One region of the Pantoea eucrina genome, then DNA from elsewhere that is predicted to be linked to it. Evidence: riboswitches for the same ligand, from Rfam matches in the RefSeq annotation. Region 1 holds a riboswitch; each other region holds the start of a gene.

Region 1 (5,932 bases):
CGCTGACGCGTGCAAACCCGCTATCCTGCGGATCGCGCCAGCCCTGCAGCGTCTGACTGCCGGCAGGGATCGCTTTACTGAAGCGCTGACTGAGCAGCACCAGCAGCAGACAACAGCTGAGCTGCAGCAGTGCCAGCAGCGCGGCGCGGCCGGGATCGTAATCAAAGCTCAGCGCCTGGTAGATCGCCAGCTCCAGCGTGGTCGCTTGTGGCCCGCCGCCCAGCGCCAGCACCGTGGCGAAGCTGGCAAAGCAGAGCATAAAGATCAGCGCCGCGGTCGGCAGGATCTGGCGACGCAGCCAGGGCCACTCCAGCAGCCGGAACAGATTCCAGCCGCGCAGCCCAAGCTGAGCCGCCAGCTGACGCTGCTCCGGCGGAATGCTCTCCAGCGCCTGCAGCAGCATGCGCGTGGCCAGCGGCAGGTTAAAAAAGACGTGCGCCAGCAAAATACCCTGCAGGCCATAGGGAGAGAAGTGGTAGGGAATACCCAGCAGCGTGCAGAGCTGTGCCAGCCAGCCGCTGCGGCCGTAGACGCTCAGCAGGCCAAATACCGCCACCAGCACCGGCAGCACCAGCGTCATCGCACATAAACGCAGCAGCAGCGCGCGGCCAGGAAAGCAGCGGCGATAGAGCGCGCGCGCCAGCAGCACGGCCGGCAGCACGGAGCAGAGTGCCGAGAGCAGCGCCTGCTCAAATGAGAACGCCAGCACGTGGTGCAGATAGCTGTCACTGAGCAGGCTGCGCATGTCCGGCAGCGGGGCCGCCGTCAGCAGCGCCCCCAGAGCGAGCAGCGCCACGGCGCACAGCAGCAGCGCGCTCAGCGCGCCGGGTATCAGCCAGCCGGGCATCAGCGGCTGACAGCCCGCTGCCAGGCGCTGATCCACGCGGCGCGCTGGTCAGCCACTTCTGCCGGTGAAAACTGCAGCGCTTTTTGCGGCACGTTCAGCGCCCGATAGCCAGCCGGCAAATCGCTTTTGATCACCGGGTACATCCAGTTGCCGGTGGGGATCGTCTGCTGGAAAGCGGGGCTGACGATAAACTGCATAAAACGCTGTGCCAGCGCTGGCTGTTTACTGCCGGCCAGCCGGGCGGCGACTTCGACCTGCAGGTAGTGCCCCTCACTGAAGGTGGCAGCAGCGTAGTTCTCTTTCTTCTCTTCAATAATGTGGTAAGCGGGCGACGTGGTATAGCTCAGCACCAGATCGCCTTCGCCCTTGAGAAACAGGCCGTACGCTTCACTCCATCCTTTAGTGACGGTAACGGTTTTCGCCGCCAGCTTCTGCCACGCCGCGTCGCTGCGATCGCCAAACACTTTTTGCATCCAGAGCAGCAGGCCGAGGCCTGGCGTACTGGTACGCGGATCTTCATAGATAACGCGCCATTTCTCCGGGCTTTCAACCAGCTCCTGCAGGCTTGCGGGCGGATTCTTCAGGCGGTTTTTGTCATACACAAAGGCGAAGTAGCCGTAATCGAAAGGAACAAAGGTGTCGTTCTGCCAGCGCTCAGGCAGCTGCAGCGCCGCGGTATCGACCTGACTTTTAGCAAACAGGCCGGTTTTCTCCGCCGCCTGCAGGAGGTTGTTATCCAGTCCCAGCACAACGTCCGCTTTACTGTTTTTCCCTTCCATGCGCAGACGGTTGAGCAGCGAGACGCCATCCTCCAGCGCCACGTAGCGCAGCTCGCAGCCGCACTCCGCTTCAAACGCTTTCTTTACCGCCGGCCCAGGGCCCCATTCAGCAGCGAACGAATCATAGGTATAGACGGTCAGTAGCGGTCTGGCGGCGAATACCGGTGCGGACAACAGCAGCAGGACAGGCAGAACGTTCTTTAACACTTTGCGCTCCTTAAGGAGAGGATATGAGTGAGTCGCAAAGGATCTGAGGCTGGCACATCTCAAATCCCTACGCCGGTATTAACCGGATCAGGTTCGACGGGTTTCTCTCAGCCTGACGACGCAGACACCCCGTTGAGAACGGCTTAGTGTAGACATTTCCGCCACGGCGTGAAAGCGTCATAACGCCGGCGGCGCAAACCAGGCAGATTTAAAATCGAACCAGCCCAGCGTATTCAGCCGTACGCCGCGCATGCTGCGCTGGCCTTCCAGCAGCAGCCAGTGGTGAAACAGCGGATGCAGCCAGTCCTGATCTACCAGCTGGCGCGCCCACTCAGCCAGCGGCAGGCGTTTCTCACGCCAGCGCGCAGCATCCTCATGCCACGCCAGCGGAATGCAGTGCTGCATCAGCGGCAGCTCATAGAGCTGCGCAAACAGCGCATACTCCAGCGGCAGGGTGAAGTTAACGCTGCCGAGCCAGATATCGCTCTCTCCGGCGCCGGCAAACCACGCTTCGTAGCTCACCACCCGGGTGATCAGTTCCACCCCCTGCTGCGCCAGCAGGGGACGCAGCGCGCTGGCGATGCCTTCATGCTCGACGTGGTCGCTGTACCAGCTTAACGTCAGCCGGGTCAGACCTTCCGGCTTGTCCGCCGCCCGCAGATCGCGGCGATGGTGCCAGCGCGGCAGCAGGCCCCAGGCAGGAAACCAGTAACGCTGATAGCCGGGATCGGCATGATGCAGCAGGGTAATCGGATTAAGCAGATCGCTGACCCAGCGGCGGAACCGGGCATGGCGTCCCCAGGCGGAGCGCTGGTCAAACAGCAGGAAGTAGCAGCCCTCCTCCAGACGGCTCTCTTCCGCTATCTCATCCGCCTCGCTGCCCTGCAGTTTTACGCCAGAGTAGACCAGCTCGTCACTGACTTCCGGCAGCACCCAGATTGAGACTTCGTCAATCAGCGCCCGGTAACCAAAGTAGTCATCAAACGCGGCAATTTTCAGCTGCGTCTGCTGATTGCGTACCACGCTGTAAGGGCCGCAGCCGGCAGGCTGACGGGCAAAGTCGGGCAGGGACGGCCATTCGCGCGGCAGGATCATGGCGCTGACGCTGCCCAGCAGCCATGGCAGCCAGCTGTCAGGCTGGGTCAGAGTGATATCCAGCGTCCAGGGCGCCGGCGAGTGCAGCTGCGAGATATGCGCAAACAGCGGCAGAGCGGCGCTGCGCTGCAGCGAATCAAGAATATCTGCCATCTCCAGCTCGCGCCCGTGATGAAAGCGGATGGCCGGACGCAGATAAAAGCGCCACTGCTGCGCGGAGAGTTGCTGCCAGTGATGAGCAATATCGGGTTCAATTTCCCCGTTTTCCTCATTTATGCGCGTCAGGCCGCTGAAGATCTGGCGGGCCAGATGCGTTTCCGAGCGGCGCAGCGGCGAGGCGGGCAGCAGGTTCTGCAGCGGACGGTAGTAAAGCACGCGCAGAATATGTTTTCCCTGACGCACGCTGCGGCCCAGGTGGGCGGCAATCATCTGCCGCACCTGCGCTTTGTCGCCAACCAGCTGAACCAGCTGGTCAATACCGTCCTGCTCCAGCAGCGCTTCTGCACGCTGCTGCTGCAGCGCCAGACCGGTACAGCGGAAGCGCAGCTGCGAACGCTTTCCGCGTCCCGCCTCAGCCTGCCAGGTCAGCCAGCCTTCACGCTGCATCGCCTGAAGCAGGTTGCGCATATGGCGCCGCGAACAGTGCAGACTGCTGGCCAGTGCATCAAGCGTTGTCGCCCGATCCTGACCTTCACACTGCTGCCAGAGACGAATAAATTGCTGCTGCAGACGGGCCGAAGACATAAAAGGGGAACTCCGTGGCGATTTCGCTCAGTATTTATTGCCCTATAATAGAGGCATACTGCCACTCAATGGAAGAGCGGGAGGCACCCGATCCGGGTGGCGCTCAACCAGCTGTGTCGCCCGTGTGGCACATTTTTCTGAGTAGGGTGCAATTACACCGCCAGCAGATTTTTCTCTGCTGGCTTTTTTCATAGCGGTGTGAAATCGTCTACGCTCTTTCGCTACTCTTTTCTGTTTTTTCCAAAGGGATTTCTGCATGAAGTCGCTGTTAACGCGGCAGCGCCGCCCCGATCCGGTCTATCTCGCTTTTATGGTTGTCACTTTTATGGCGGGCGTTGCGGGTGCGCTGCAGGCACCGACCCTCAGCCTGTTTCTGACCCGCGAGGTGCAGGTACGCCCCTTCTGGGTCGGGCTCTTTTTCACCATTAACGCACTCGGCGGCATTGTGATCAGTATGCTGGTAGCAAAGCGCTCCGACACGCGCGGCGACCGGCGCCACCTGATCCTCTTTTGCTGCCTGATGGCCATTCTGAACGCGCTGCTGTTTGCGTTTAACCGTCACTACGCCACGCTGATAAGCCTGGGCGTGCTGCTCTCCGCGCTGGCCAGCGTCTCAATGCCGCAGATATTTGCGCTGGCGCGGGAGTACGCGGACGCATCAGCGCGTGAAGTGGTGATGTTCAGTTCGGTGATGCGGGCGCAGCTGTCGCTGGCGTGGGTCATCGGTCCGCCGCTCTCATTTGCGCTGGCGCTCAATTTCGGTTTCGTCACGCTGTTTGCCGTGGTGGCGGGCATGTTTTTACTGAGTATGTTGCTGATCTGGCGCGGCCTGCCGTCGGTACCGCGCGTGGTGGCGACGCCGGAGCAGCTGCTGCTGCAGGTCAGCCCGTGGAAAGATGCGCAGGTGATGCTGCTGTTTATCGCCTCAGTAATCATGTGGGCGTGCAACACCATGTACTTTATTGATATGCCGCTCTACATGAGCAACACGCTGGGGCTGCCGGAAAAGCTGGCGGGCCTGCTGATGGGAACGGCCGCCGGCCTGGAGATCCCGATTATGCTGCTGGCGGGCTTTTACGCGAAGCGCGTCGGCAAGCGTGCGCTGATGCTGGTGGCGGGCGTGGCAGCAATTCTCTTTTATCTCGGGCTGGTGCTGTTTACCTCAAAAACTGCGCTGATGCTGCTGCAGCTGTTTAACGCCGCTTTTATCGGCATTATCGCCGGTATTGGCATGCTCTGGTTTCAGGATCTGATGCCCGGCCGGGCGGGCGCGGCAACAACGCTGTTTACCACCTCCATCTCCACCGGGCTGATCGTGGCCGGGCTGCTGCAGGGGATCCTGAGCGAGCGCTTCGGGCATGAATCGGTTTATCAGGTGGCGCTGGGCATGTCCGTGCTGGCGCTGCTGCTGGTCGCGCGCGTGCGCGATGTGAAGCCGGCGACGGAGATCGCCGGCGCGTAAAGCGTGCCGCTACCTGACGCAGCGGCGTTTAATCATTATCGCAGGAAAGCGGGCTGCTGCTGCTCGTAGCGCGCGATCGACTCTTCATGCTGCAGCGTCAGGCCGATACTGTCCAGACCGTTAATCATACAGTGGCGGCGGAAGCTGTCGATCTCAAACGTATAGATCTTATCGCCTGCCGTGACCGTCTGTGCTTCCAGATCCACCGTAAAGCGCATGTCCGGACTGGCGTCAACCAGCCGGAACAGTGCGTCAACATCCTCTTCGCTCAGTCGCACCGGCAGCAGCTGATTGTTAAAGCTGTTGCCGTAAAAGATATCGGCAAAGCTTGGCGCAATGACGACATGGAAACCGAAGTCGGTCAGCGCCCAGGGGGCGTGCTCACGGGAGGAGCCGCAGCCGAAGTTCTCGCGCGCCAGCAGAATGCTGGCACCGGCAAACTCAGGCTTGTTAAGCACAAAGCTGGCGGTAGGCTGTGTGCCGGCATCATCGTCAAAACGCCAGTCGTGAAACAGGTGGGCACCGAAGCCGGTGCGGGTGACCTTCTGCAGAAACTGCTTTGGAATAATGGCATCGGTATCCACGTTGGCCGCATCCAGTGGCGCGACAATACCGGTGTGCTGCGTAAATTTAGTCGCCATCGCTTAAGCTCCCTGAGTCAGTTCACGAATATCGGCAAAACGGCCGGAGACCGCTGCGGCGGCAGCCATCGCCGGGCTGACCAGGTGCGTACGGCCGCCACGGCCCTGACGGCCTTCAAAGTTGCGGTTGCTGGTCGAGGCGCAGCGCTCGCCCGGA
Region 2 (5,932 bases), 1.6 Mb from region 1:
TGTTTGCCGTGGCGGATCGCCTCCAGCGCCATCTCTTTATGCAGGAAGTTGGGCGCGCAGATATCGACAACGTCGATCTGCGGATCGCTGACCAGCTCGCGCCAGTCGCCGGTGGAGCGGGCGAAGCCAAACGTGGCCGCCTGCTTTGCCGCCAGTGCCGGATCGACTTCAGCCAGCATCTCCCGCACGATCTCACCTTTCAGGGCAAACACCGTGGGCGCCTGCGCATAGGCGATAGCGTGACACCGCCCGATATATCCGCTGCCGATCATTCCGATTCTGACTCTGTTCATGCTGCACCCGTGAAAAGTGGAGGAGGTTTCGCGGAATATATGTTTCATTTTTTAGCGCCACAATGGCGAAATGAAATATCTGTGATCATTGATGTGGAGCACACGACAAAATCAACAAATCCCGCTGTAATTTTGCAGTACTTTGGTGATATTCCTCACATTAAGTCAGGCAGTGGCGGTTTATTCAGCAGTCAGTAAAAATTTTGCAAAAGGGCTTTGACACGCAGCAGGCTGCCCGATATTATGCGCCCCGTTCCACACAATTCCTCTGTAGTTCAGTCGGTAGAACGGCGGACTGTTAATCCGTATGTCACTGGTTCGAGTCCAGTCAGAGGAGCCAGATTCTTAAAAAAAGCAGCCTGTAAGGCTGCTTTTTTTATGCCTGCGTGTTATCCGCCCTACCACCAGTGATGAAAGTGGTGCACCGGCCCGATGCCCTTTCCTGCCTCCAGCGAATCGGCCTGCAGTAGCGCCTGCTGCAGCCAGCCTTTTGCCGCCGTCACCGTATCAGCCCAGCTCTCATGACGCGGCCGCAGCGCTGCCAGCGCCGCCGAGAGGGTACAGCCGGTGCCGTGAGTATGGCGCGTCGCTACGCGCGGGGCCGTAAAGCGGAAACGTCCGCTGCGGGTAATCAGCCAGTCCGGGCTTTCCGCATCCTCCAGATGTCCCCCTTTCATCAGCACCGCGGCACAGCCGAGATCGAGCAGCCCCTCCCCCTGCTGCTGCATGGTGCGCTCATCGCGGGCAGGTGTTGTTTCCAGCAGCGCCGCGGCTTCCGGCAGATTAGGCGTGATCAGCGAAACCTGCGGCAGCAGCCGCTCACGCATCGCCGCCACCGCCTCTGGCGCCAGCAGCGCATCGCCGCTTTTGGCAATCATTACCGTATCCAGCACCACAAACGGCAGCCGCGCACGCGCCAGTTTCTCTGCCACCACCGCCACAATAGCGCTCTCTGCCAGCATGCCGATTTTTGCCGTATCGATACGGATATCGCTCAGCACCGAATCCAGCTGGGCGGCGACAAACGCCGGTGAAATGTAACAGACCGACTGTACGCCACAGGTGTTTTGCGCCACCAGCGCGGTAATAACGCTGGTGCCGTAGGCGCTGAGCGCAGAAAAGGTTTTGAGATCGGCCTGAATGCCCGCGCCGCCGCTGGGATCGGTGCCGGCAATGGTCAGGGCATTTATACGGGGCAAGCCGCGCGGTAAAACAGAGGAAGGGTGGGTCATCATAGCGCTCCTGTCAGGCGTACAGGAAGGCGAATGCGCGCAGGCATCTGACTTCCCTACGCTGGCATTATCCAGATCAGGTAATACGGGTATTTCTCAGCCTTCACAAAGAAGGGCACCCCGAGTCATGGTGTCTGTTACGACACACCGGCAGCTTAGGGGAAGCGATCGCACGAAGCAAGCCGCAGAGAGCAGAAAGCTTGATCTGCGCGGTAGCAGAAGCAGACAGACCGCTGGAGTGACCGGTTTATTGATACAGCGCAAGCCGCGACAACGCGGCAGCATGCTTAATCTGCTGCCGGATCACCCTGCCGGATATCACCATGCTTAACCTGCTGCGCCATCTTATTCCGCACGCTCACCGCTGGCATCAGATTACCATCAGCCGCCACGGCGTCTTGAATCCTGCCGGACGTTACTGTCAGGCTACCTTTATCACCGCGCGCTGTCGCAGCTGTGGTGTGCAGCTGCATAAGCTCTACTACCGCGACCTCAGCGATAGCGAAGCGCGCCGCTGGCTCGGCTGATTTAGCGCAAAAAAAGCCCCGCAGCAAGGTGCGGGGCGCGGGCCGGACAGCGAGATTTACTGTGCTGGCTGGGTGCGGATCAGATAATCAAAGGCGCTGAGTGACGCTTTAGCGCCCTCGCCGCTGGCGATGATAATCTGCTTATACGGCACCGTGGTGCAGTCGCCGGCGGCAAATACGCCTTTCAGGCTGGTTTCGCACTTCGCATCGATAATCACTTCACCCATGCGGTTGCGCTCTACTGCGCCTTCAAGGAAGCCGGTATTAGGCAGCAGACCAATCTGAACAAAGATGCCGCTCAGCGCCAGCTCGTGCGTGGTCTGGGTGGTGCGATCCAGATACGCCAGCCCGGTGACTTTGCTGCCGTCGCCTTTAACTTCGGTGGTCTGGGCGTTAAGGATCACGTCGACGTTTTTCAGGCTGCGCAGTTTATCCTGCAGCACTTTGTCAGCGCGCATTTCGCCGGCAAACTCCAGCAGCGTAACGTGCTCAACAATACCGGCCAGATCGATGGCCGCTTCCACGCCGGAGTTACCGCCGCCGATAACCGCGGTACGCTTGCCTTTAAACAGCGGGCCGTCGCAGTGCGGGCAATAGGTCACGCCTTTGGTGCGATACTGATCTTCGCCCGGTACGCCCATGTTGCGCCAGCGCGCGCCGGTGGCGATGATGATGCTGCGTGATTTCAGCACCGCGCCGGAAGCGGTTTCAATGGCGTGCAATCCCCCTTCCTGCGCGGCGGGAATCAGTTTAATCGCGCTCTGTGTGTCAATCACATCTACCGCGTAATCATCGACGTGCGCGCGCAGTGAACCCGCCAGCTTCGCCCCTTCTGTTTTTGATACAGAGATGTAGTTTTCAATATCTACCGTATCCAGTACCTGACCACCAAAACGCTCGCCCATCAGGCCGGTGCGAATACCTTTACGCGCGGAGTAGATAGCCGCTGCGGCGCCTGCCGGACCGCTGCCGATAATCAGGACTTCATAAGCATCACGCTTATTCAGCTCTTCTGCCGCACGCTTGTCAGCGTTGGTATCAACTTTTCCGACGATTTCGGCCAGGCTCATGCGGCCCTGTCCAAACTCTTTGCCGTTCAGATAGACGGCCGGCACGCCCATGACGTTGCGCTCGGTAATTTCATTCTGGAACACGCCACCATCAATGGCGGTGTGGCTGATACGCGGATTCAGTACCGCCATCAGGTTCAGCGCCTGCACCACATCCGGGCAGTTATGGCAGGAGAGCGAGTAGTAGGTTTCAAAGTGCAGATCGGTATCAAGTGACATCACCTGATCCAGCAGACTCTGCGCCTCTTTAGAGGGGTGTCCACCGGTCTGGAGTAGCGCCAGCACCAGTGACGTAAATTCATGACCCATCGGCGAGCCGGCAAAGCGCGGACCGCTCTGGCTGCCTGGGTTGGTGATCAGAAACGACGGTTTGCGTACCGGACGATCGTTCTCTTCACGGAAGCTGACTTTGTCAGAGAGCGCGGCAATATCTGCTAACAGCGTACGGATCTCAGCAGATTTGGTGCCCTCATCCAGGGTAGCAATCAACTCAACCGGTTTCGTTAGTTTCTCAAGGTAAGCCTTAAGCTGGGTTTTTAAATTGGTGTCGAGCATAGTGAGTTCCTGTGAAGAAAATCGGGTGCCGCAGCACCCGATAAAAAAGAGACCGAATGGCGTCAGGTAACTTAGATTTTACCGACCAGGTCCAGTGACGGAGCCAGCGTGGCGTCGCCCTCTTTCCATTTAGCCGGGCAAACTTCGCCTGGGTGAGAAGCCACGTACTGTGCAGCTTTCACTTTGCGCAGCAGGTCAGAGGCATCGCGGCCAATACCTTCAGCAGTGATTTCGATCGCCTGGATGATGCCTTCCGGGTCAACGATGAACGTACCGCGATCGGCCAGACCTTCTGCCTCACGCATAATTTCAAAGTTGCGGGTCAGCGCGCCGGTTGGATCGCCGATCATGGCATACTGAATCTTACCGATGGTCTCGGAAGAACCGTGCCAGGCTTTGTGGGTAAAGTGCGTGTCAGTAGAAACGGAGTAGATATCTACGCCCAGTTTCTGGAACTCTTCGTAGTGGTCTGCAACGTCACCCAGTTCGGTCGGGCATACGAAGGTGAAGTCAGCCGGGTAGAAGAAGAAAACACTCCATTTACCTTCAACGTCTTTCTCGGTTACGTCGATGAATTCGCCGTTTTTGAACGCTGCGTTTTTGAACGGTTTAATTTTGGTGTTAATGATTGACATAGTGACCTCCGTTAAAAAGATGTGATGCAGGCTACAGTTTTTTCAGGCCAGGTGCTAATACGCAGACGTTATCAATCAGATAAACAAAAGCTATCAATGCAGCGAGACCAGATCCGGTGCGGCTTGCCGCGGCATTCTACACAGAAAAGCGGCGGCGATAACAGGCTTTCTCAGAATGCGGCTAAACTGCTATTTTTTTTACAGGCTGGCACGCATGACCGCGTGCCATAAGCGATGCTTGCGATTCAGGAGACCCCGCACGTGAATATCCGACCTTTTCAGGAGAGCGATCGCCCGTTTCTGCGCACGCTGTTTCTCGCCGCGCGCCGGCACAGCTGGACGTGGCTTAACGGTGATGCGTGGCAGCTGGAGGATTTTGATGCGGTGATCCTGGGTGAAACGGTGCTGGTAGCGGAGATCGGCGGCGAACGCGCGGGTTTTGCCGGCATTCTCGATAACGACAATTTTCTGCACAGCCTCTATGTTGACCCGGCGTATCAGGGTCAGGGTGTGGGCAGCGCGCTGCTGCAGCAGGTTACGGCACGCTTTACCTCAACCGGCGCGCTGAAATGTCTGGCTGCGAACCGGGCCGCGCTGGCGTTCTACCAGCATCACGGCTGGCAGCGCGTCGCCAGCGGCGAAGGCGAACAGGGTACCTATGTGCTGATGCACTATCCGCTGGCGGGGCGCGCCAGCGAAACGGCGTGAGCTACACCGCCCGGAAGGCGATATCGCCCGGGATCACCTCACCCTGCCAGTAAAGCTGAGCGGCTACGCGCCCCGCCAGCTGGCGATAGAGGGCGGTAAAGTCGCTCTCTGGCCGGCGGATCACCGTAGGCGTCCCGTCATCCAGATCCTCCCGCAGGTGAATATGCAGCGGCAGCTGTGCCAGCAGGCGGGTGTGGTAATCCTGCACCAGCCGCTCAGCCCCGCCGGTGCCGAAAACAGGCTCATGATGGCCACACTCACTGCAGATATGCATGCTCATGTTCTCCACCACTCCCAGCACCGGCACCGCTACTTTTTCAAACATCACGATGCCTTTGCGCGCGTCCAGCAGCGCGATATCCTGCGGGGTGGTCACCACCACGGCGCCGGTGACGGGTACGCTCTGCGCCAGCGTCAGCTGGATATCGCCGGTGCCGGGCGGCATATCGAGAACCAGATAGTCGAGGTCGGGCCACAGCGTCTCGTTGAGCAGCTGCAGCAGCGCCTTGCTCGCCATCGGTCCGCGCCACACCATCGCATTATCGTCCGTAACCAGATAGCCAATTGAGTTGGTCGCGAGCCCGTGCGCCATAATCGGTGCCATGTGCGTGCCGTCAGGCGATGTCGGACGCTCCGCTTCCGTTCCCAGCATATTCGGAATGGAGGGACCGTAAATATCCGCATCCAGCAGCCCCACGCGCGCCCCTTCGGCGGCCAGCGCCAGCGCCATGTTAACCGCCGTACTCGACTTGCCGACGCCGCCTTTGCCGGAGCTGACCGCAATGATATTTTTCACGCCGTTCACGCCCGGCTGATTTTTTACCCGCTTCAGGGTGGCGATATCGTGACGCAGACGCCAGTCGATGGCGCGCGCCTGCGTCAGCCGCAGCAGCTCCGCGCTGACCTGCGCTT
Region 3 (5,932 bases), 370 kb from region 1:
GTATCGCGCCCGCAGGGTGGGTTTCTGATGTGGATTGAGCTGCCGGAGGCGTTTGATGCGGTGCGGCTTAATGCCGAGCTGCGCGAGGCCTGCCTGCAGGTCGCCGTGGGTTCTCTGTTTTCCGCTGCGGGTAAATACCGGAACTGTCTGCGACTCAATTACGGCTTGCCCATGAATGAACAGACGGAGCAGGCGCTGGCGCGGCTGGGAACGGCGGTGGAGCGCGCCATGCAGGCGTGCAGCAGCGACAGGCATCAGGCGGAGCAGCTGCTGGCGGAGTAAACCGGAAAGGCAGGGCTGGAGGGAGAGAAGGGGAACCAGCCCTGGCCCGCTGCAAACCACAGCGGGCAAGACGTACTGTAACGGTTTCAGACGCGCAGACGAGGCCTGCTGACTATCCCTGCGTGCCGGCTTGCGCCATTTCTGCGCGGGTTACATCAATTTTCAGGCCTGCGCGATCGGCGTTCCGCTTCCCACCAGCCGCAGCAGGTCAGCGGTGGCCGCACGCCAGTCAGCCGCCTGCGTGATGGCGCTGACAACTGCCACGCTGCCGACACCGGTCGCCAGCACCTCAGGCACGCGCGCCAGTGAAATGCCGCCGATAGCGACCGCAGGAATACCCTGCAAATGCGGCAGGTGTTGCTGCAGCCGGACCACTCCCTGCGGCGCAGACGGCATCTGCTTGGTTTGCGTGGGGAAGATGTGCCCCAGTGCGATATAGGAGGGGCGCAGTGCCACCGCGCGCTCCCGCTCTGCGTCATCATGCGTTGAGATGCCCAGCCGCAGGCCCGCCTGCTGAATCGCCTGCAGATCCGCTACCTCCAGATCCTCCTGACCCAGGTGTACGCCATATGCCTGATGCGCAATGGCCAGACGCCAGTAATCATTAATGAACAGCCGTGCGTGATAATGCCGGCCCAGCGCAATCGCTTCACGCACCGCGTCTTCTGCATCCCGATCCGGCAGATCTTTGATGCGCAGCTGGATCGTGCGTACCCCGGCGGCCAGCAGGCGTTCGATCCAGCTGACGCTGTCAACCACCGGATAGAGTCCCAGCTGCGGGGCAGTAGCAGCAAACGCGGTTGTCATGCTTTCTCCTTACCGATCGCATCAGCAGGATGATAGAGTTCACCTCCGCGGCGGCGGAATGTCTCAGACATCTCTGCCATTCCCGCTTCAGCCACTTCAACCGGCTGTGCCTCAGCCTGCTGGCGCGCCGCAAACTCCCGCACTTCCTGGGTAATTTTCATTGAGCAGAACTTCGGCCCGCACATAGAACAGAAGTGCGCGACTTTGCCCGATTCCTGCGGCAGCGTCTCATCGTGGTAGGCGCGGGCAGTATGCGGATCCAGCGCGAGGTTAAACTGATCTTCCCAGCGGAATTCAAAGCGCGCTTTGGACATAGCGTTATCGCGGATCTGCGCCCCCGGATGCCCTTTGGCCAGATCGGCGGCGTGCGCGGCGATCTTGTAGGTAATAAGCCCCTGCTTGACATCCTCTTTATTGGGCAGCCCGAGGTGCTCTTTAGGCGTTACATAGCAGAGCATGGCGCAGCCAAACCAGCCAATCATCGCCGCGCCAATACCGGAGGTGAAGTGGTCATAGCCCGGTGCGATATCGGTGGTCAGCGGGCCAAGCGTATAAAAGGGCGCTTCATGGCAGTGGTCGAGCTGCTCGGTCATGTTGCGCCGGATCATCTGCATCGGGATATGGCCCGGACCTTCAATCATCACCTGCACGTCATACTCCCAGGCGATTTTGGTCAGCTCGCCTAACGTTCTGAGTTCTGCAAACTGCGCCTCATCGTTGGCATCCTGAATCGATCCCGGGCGCAGGCCATCGCCCAGCGAGAGGGCCACGTCATAAGCGGCGCAGATTTCACAGATATCGCGGAAATGCTGATAGAGAAAACTCTCCTGATGATGTGACAGACACCATTTCGCCATGATTGAGCCGCCGCGCGACACGATACCGGTCAGACGTCTGGCCGTCATCGGCACATAGCGCAGCAGCACGCCGGCATGAATAGTGAAGTAGTCGACGCCTTGCTCCGCCTGCTCCAGCAGGGTATCGCGGAAAATTTCCCAGTTAAGGTTTTCAGCGATGCCATTCACCTTTTCCAGGGCCTGATAGATCGGGACGGTGCCAATGGGAACCGGGCTGTTGCGCAGGATCCACTCGCGCGTTTCATGAATGTAGCGGCCGGTGGAGAGGTCCATCACGGTATCGGCACCCCAGCGCGTGGACCACACCAGCTTTTCCACCTCCTCTTCAATCGAGGAGCTGACCGCAGAGTTGCCGATATTGGCGTTGATTTTCACCAGAAAATTACGGCCAATAATCATCGGTTCCGATTCGGGGTGGTTGATATTTGACGGAATAATGGCGCGCCCGCTGGCGACTTCATCGCGCACAAATTCTGCGGTGATATTCGCCGGCAGGTGCGCGCCAAAGGCTTCGCCCGGATGCTGCTGCAGCAGAACTTCGCTACGAATGCGTTCGCGCCCCATATTTTCACGTATCGCAATAAACTCCATCTCCGGCGTCACTATGCCCTGACGGGCGTAGTACAGCTGCGTGACGCAGCGGCCAGGTTTTGCCCGGCGCGGAGAAGGTAGCGATTCAAAGCGCAGGTGGTCCAGTCCCTCATCGGCCAGACGCTGCTGTGTATAAGCGGAACTGCGCTGCGTAACCGGTTCACTGTCATCACGCTCGTCTATCCACGCGGCGCGCAGCTTTGCCAGTCCCTGATGCACATCGATAGTGGCCTGCGGATCGCCATAGGCGCCAGCGGTGTCATAGACCGGAACCGGCTCATTGATTTCGTACTGCGGGTCCGCTTTGGTGCCGCCGGTATGGGTGGGGCTGAGCTGGATTTCACGCATCGGCACGCGAATGTCGGCGCGGCTGCCGGCGATCCAGATACGCTGTGAGTTGGGAAAGGCAGTGCCCTGCAGCGAGTTGATAAAATCCTGCGCTTGCGCGCGCTGTTCACGACGAGAAGGTTTAGCAGCAGACATAGCAAAATTCCTGAAGTCAGTGGAAGTTGCTTGTCCGGAGTCCGGAAGGAGTAACAGCGCCTGCAGACAGGTAAAATCCAATCGCGCGCTGATAATAGCTACTCTTGTTCCCTTCGCAGGTACTAACCTGATCAGGTTCCGCGGATCCCGAATTAACGGTCTCAGCCCCGGGGGGCACTCCGACAAGGTGTTTCTGTTTAAAACAATAAAAGCCCGGTCAGCATAAGTGGGCTTTTACGGAATAACAAGGATTTTACAACTGCAGCAGGATCAGGCCGGACGCGCGATAACGCTGTCGTTTGCTACCGGCGGAGAAACCAGCTGGTTATCCCACGCCATCTGAATCAGTTTATCTTCTAGCGAGAAGCGCGACGCCAGCGTTTCGCCTACTTCAGAAAGCGCCTGCTGGAATTCAACGCAGTTTTCATCCGTGATCGCCTGCTGCAGATGGCTGTCATAGAGCTGCATGATGCGATCGGTATTGCTTTCAAGCGCCGGATAGAGATGCGCAGCAGCAACCAGCGGACTGTCGCCCTGCAGATCTTTGATAATGCGCTCATACATACTGAAGTGGCCGGTTGAGAGATAGTCCACCAGCGTATGGCAGAAATCATCCAGTGCCTGCTCGTTCAGTGCCGCCAGCGCTTCTTTATTCGGCTTGATGCCAATCAATTCATAGTAAGTGACAAGCAGATTTCGACGCGCACGTAACCACGTGTCGACTAATTCATTACCGCCACCGACACGCCTGGTCAGATTATCTAACTGGGTAAGCATATGAGGCTCCCGGTGAGTTATAGTTGTTCATTACACTTAACATCAGACTTTCAGCGTGCCGTGCGACGCTAAGGACAACGAATAAGATGCAACGTGAGATCTCAAGCGTAGACGCTGGCTGGTGGATTGTCAGCTCTGAACAGAAACTTTGGTTGCCGCAGGGTGAGCTGCCGCACGGCTTAGCGGCAGATTTTGGTCTTGCAGGCCAGCACGGCATACTTATCGGTGAGTGGCTGGGCGAAAACGTCTGGCTGATCCAGGCGTCGCGTCCGGAAAATATGGGCTCGGTCCGGCAGGTTATCGATCAGGATACCGGACTGTTTCAGCTCGCCGGCCGGGGGGTGCAGCTGGCTGAATTTTACCGTTCCCACCGCTGGTGCGGCTACTGCGGCCATGAAATGCGCATCAGCCCGCGTGAGTTTGCCTGCCTCTGTACCCACTGCCGCGAACGTTACTATCCGCAGATTGCGCCCTGCATCATTGTGGCGATTCGCCGCGGCGACGAGATCCTGCTGGCCAATCACGCCCGCCATCGCAACAGCATCTATACGGTGCTGGCCGGCTTCGTTGAAGTAGGCGAAACGCTGGAGCAGGCAGTGGCGCGTGAGGTCATGGAGGAGAGTAACGTACGGGTAAAAAACGTGCGCTACGTGACCTCGCAGCCGTGGCCATTTCCCCATTCGCTGATGACGGCATTTATGGCTGAGTATGAGGATGGCGAGCTGCAGCACGATGGAAAAGAGCTGCTGGATGCGGGCTGGTATCGCTTTGATGCGCTGCCCCAGCTGCCGCCGCCAGGCACCGTGGCCCGGCGCCTGATTGAGGACACCGTGGCGCTGTGTCGCGCCAGCGTGGCATGAAAATGCTACACTGACGCCCTTAGCATGAGAGAGCCCATTATGAGTGAACTGAAGAACGACCGTTATCTGCGCGCCCTGCTGCGCCAGCCTGTAGATGTTACCCCGGTCTGGATGATGCGTCAGGCCGGACGCTATTTACCGGAATACAAAGCCACGCGCGCTGAAGCCGGTGATTTTATGTCGCTGTGTAAAAATGCTGAGCTGGCGTGTGAAGTGACGCTGCAGCCGCTGCGCCGCTATCCGCTGGATGCAGCGATCCTCTTCAGCGATATTTTAACCATCCCGGATGCAATGGGGCTGGGACTCTATTTTGAAACCGGCGAAGGTCCGCGCTTCTCCCGTCCGATTACCTGTCGTGCCGATGTTGATAACCTGCCGGTGCCCGATCCGGAGCAGGAGCTGGGTTATGTGATGAATGCGGTACGGACCATCCGCCGCAATCTCAGGGGGGCCGTCCCGCTGATTGGCTTTTCCGGCAGCCCGTGGACGCTGGCCACCTATATGGTTGAGGGCGGCAGCAGCAAGGCATTTACCAAAATCAAAAAGATGATGTATGCCGAACCGCACACGCTGCACACGCTGCTGGATAAGCTGGCAGACAGCGTGATCCTCTACCTTAATGCGCAGATCAAAGCGGGTGCGCAGTCGGTCATGATCTTCGATACCTGGGGTGGCGTGCTGACCGGACGCGACTACCGCGATTTTTCGCTGAATTACATGCATAAAATTGTGGACGGTCTGGTGCGTGAGAACGAAGGCCGTCGCGTCCCGGTCACGCTCTTTACCAAAGGCGGCGGACAGTGGCTGGAGGCGATGGCTGCCACCGGCTGTGATGCGCTGGGGCTTGACTGGACCATGGATATGGCCGAAGCGCGTCGCCGCGTGGGTCATCAGGTTGCGCTGCAGGGTAACATGGACCCGTCTATGCTTTATGCGCCGCCTGCCCGTATTGAAGAGGAGGTGGCCAGCATTCTTGCCGGATTTGGCCAGGGTGAAGGACACGTATTTAACCTCGGGCACGGTATCCATCAGGATGTGCCGCCGGAACATGCAGGTGTGTTCGTTGAAGCGGTGCATCGTCTTTCGCGACAATATCATCAGGAATAAGCATGGATTTAGCCGCATTACGTCAGGAACAGCTGGCGCTGGCTGCTAACGTTGTGCGGCAGGACGATTTCGACGTTCTGCCGCCGCGCTTTATCGGCGGCGCTGATGTCGGATTTGAGCAGGGAGGCGAGGTGACGCGCGCCGCGATCGTCATTCTGGAATATCCCT

The links. A riboswitch is a leader RNA that binds a small molecule or an ion and turns the genes downstream of it on or off. The one in region 1 is predicted to bind thiamine pyrophosphate.
Region 2: linked by a shared signal. The riboswitch ahead of thiD (bifunctional hydroxymethylpyrimidine kinase/phosphomethylpyrimidine kinase) and the one ahead of thiB (thiamine ABC transporter substrate binding subunit) in region 1 are both predicted to bind thiamine pyrophosphate.
Region 3: linked by a shared signal. The riboswitch ahead of thiC (phosphomethylpyrimidine synthase ThiC) and the one ahead of thiB (thiamine ABC transporter substrate binding subunit) in region 1 are both predicted to bind thiamine pyrophosphate.

Annotation. Positions count from the first base shown of each region.
Region 1 is NZ_CP083448.1:546,170-552,101, forward strand. It holds gene thiP (thiamine/thiamine pyrophosphate ABC transporter permease ThiP) at 1-871, opposite strand, end outside; gene thiB (thiamine ABC transporter substrate binding subunit) at 847-1,833, opposite strand; TPP riboswitch at 1,880-1,975, opposite strand; gene sgrR (HTH-type transcriptional regulator SgrR) at 2,011-3,672, opposite strand; gene LAC65_RS02495 (MFS transporter) at 3,929-5,134, shown strand; gene leuD (3-isopropylmalate dehydratase small subunit) at 5,170-5,775, opposite strand; gene leuC (3-isopropylmalate dehydratase large subunit) at 5,779-5,932, opposite strand, start outside.
Region 2 is NZ_CP083448.1:2,141,056-2,146,987, forward strand. It holds gene LAC65_RS10080 (Gfo/Idh/MocA family protein) at 1-293, opposite strand, end outside; tRNA gene LAC65_RS10085 (tRNA-Asn) at 558-633, shown strand; gene thiD (bifunctional hydroxymethylpyrimidine kinase/phosphomethylpyrimidine kinase) at 692-1,492, opposite strand; TPP riboswitch at 1,562-1,658, opposite strand; gene LAC65_RS10095 (hypothetical protein) at 1,849-2,052, shown strand; gene ahpF (alkyl hydroperoxide reductase subunit F) at 2,109-3,677, opposite strand; gene ahpC (alkyl hydroperoxide reductase subunit C) at 3,749-4,312, opposite strand; gene LAC65_RS10110 (GNAT family N-acetyltransferase) at 4,574-5,020, shown strand; gene apbC (iron-sulfur cluster carrier protein ApbC) at 5,022-5,932, opposite strand, start outside.
Region 3 is NZ_CP083448.1:174,622-180,553, forward strand. It holds gene LAC65_RS00785 (aminotransferase-like domain-containing protein) at 1-282, shown strand, start outside; gene thiE (thiamine phosphate synthase) at 445-1,089, opposite strand; gene thiC (phosphomethylpyrimidine synthase ThiC) at 1,086-3,020, opposite strand; TPP riboswitch at 3,112-3,212, opposite strand; gene LAC65_RS00800 (Rsd/AlgQ family anti-sigma factor) at 3,291-3,797, opposite strand; gene nudC (NAD(+) diphosphatase) at 3,884-4,657, shown strand; gene hemE (uroporphyrinogen decarboxylase) at 4,697-5,764, shown strand; gene nfi (deoxyribonuclease V) at 5,767-5,932, shown strand, end outside.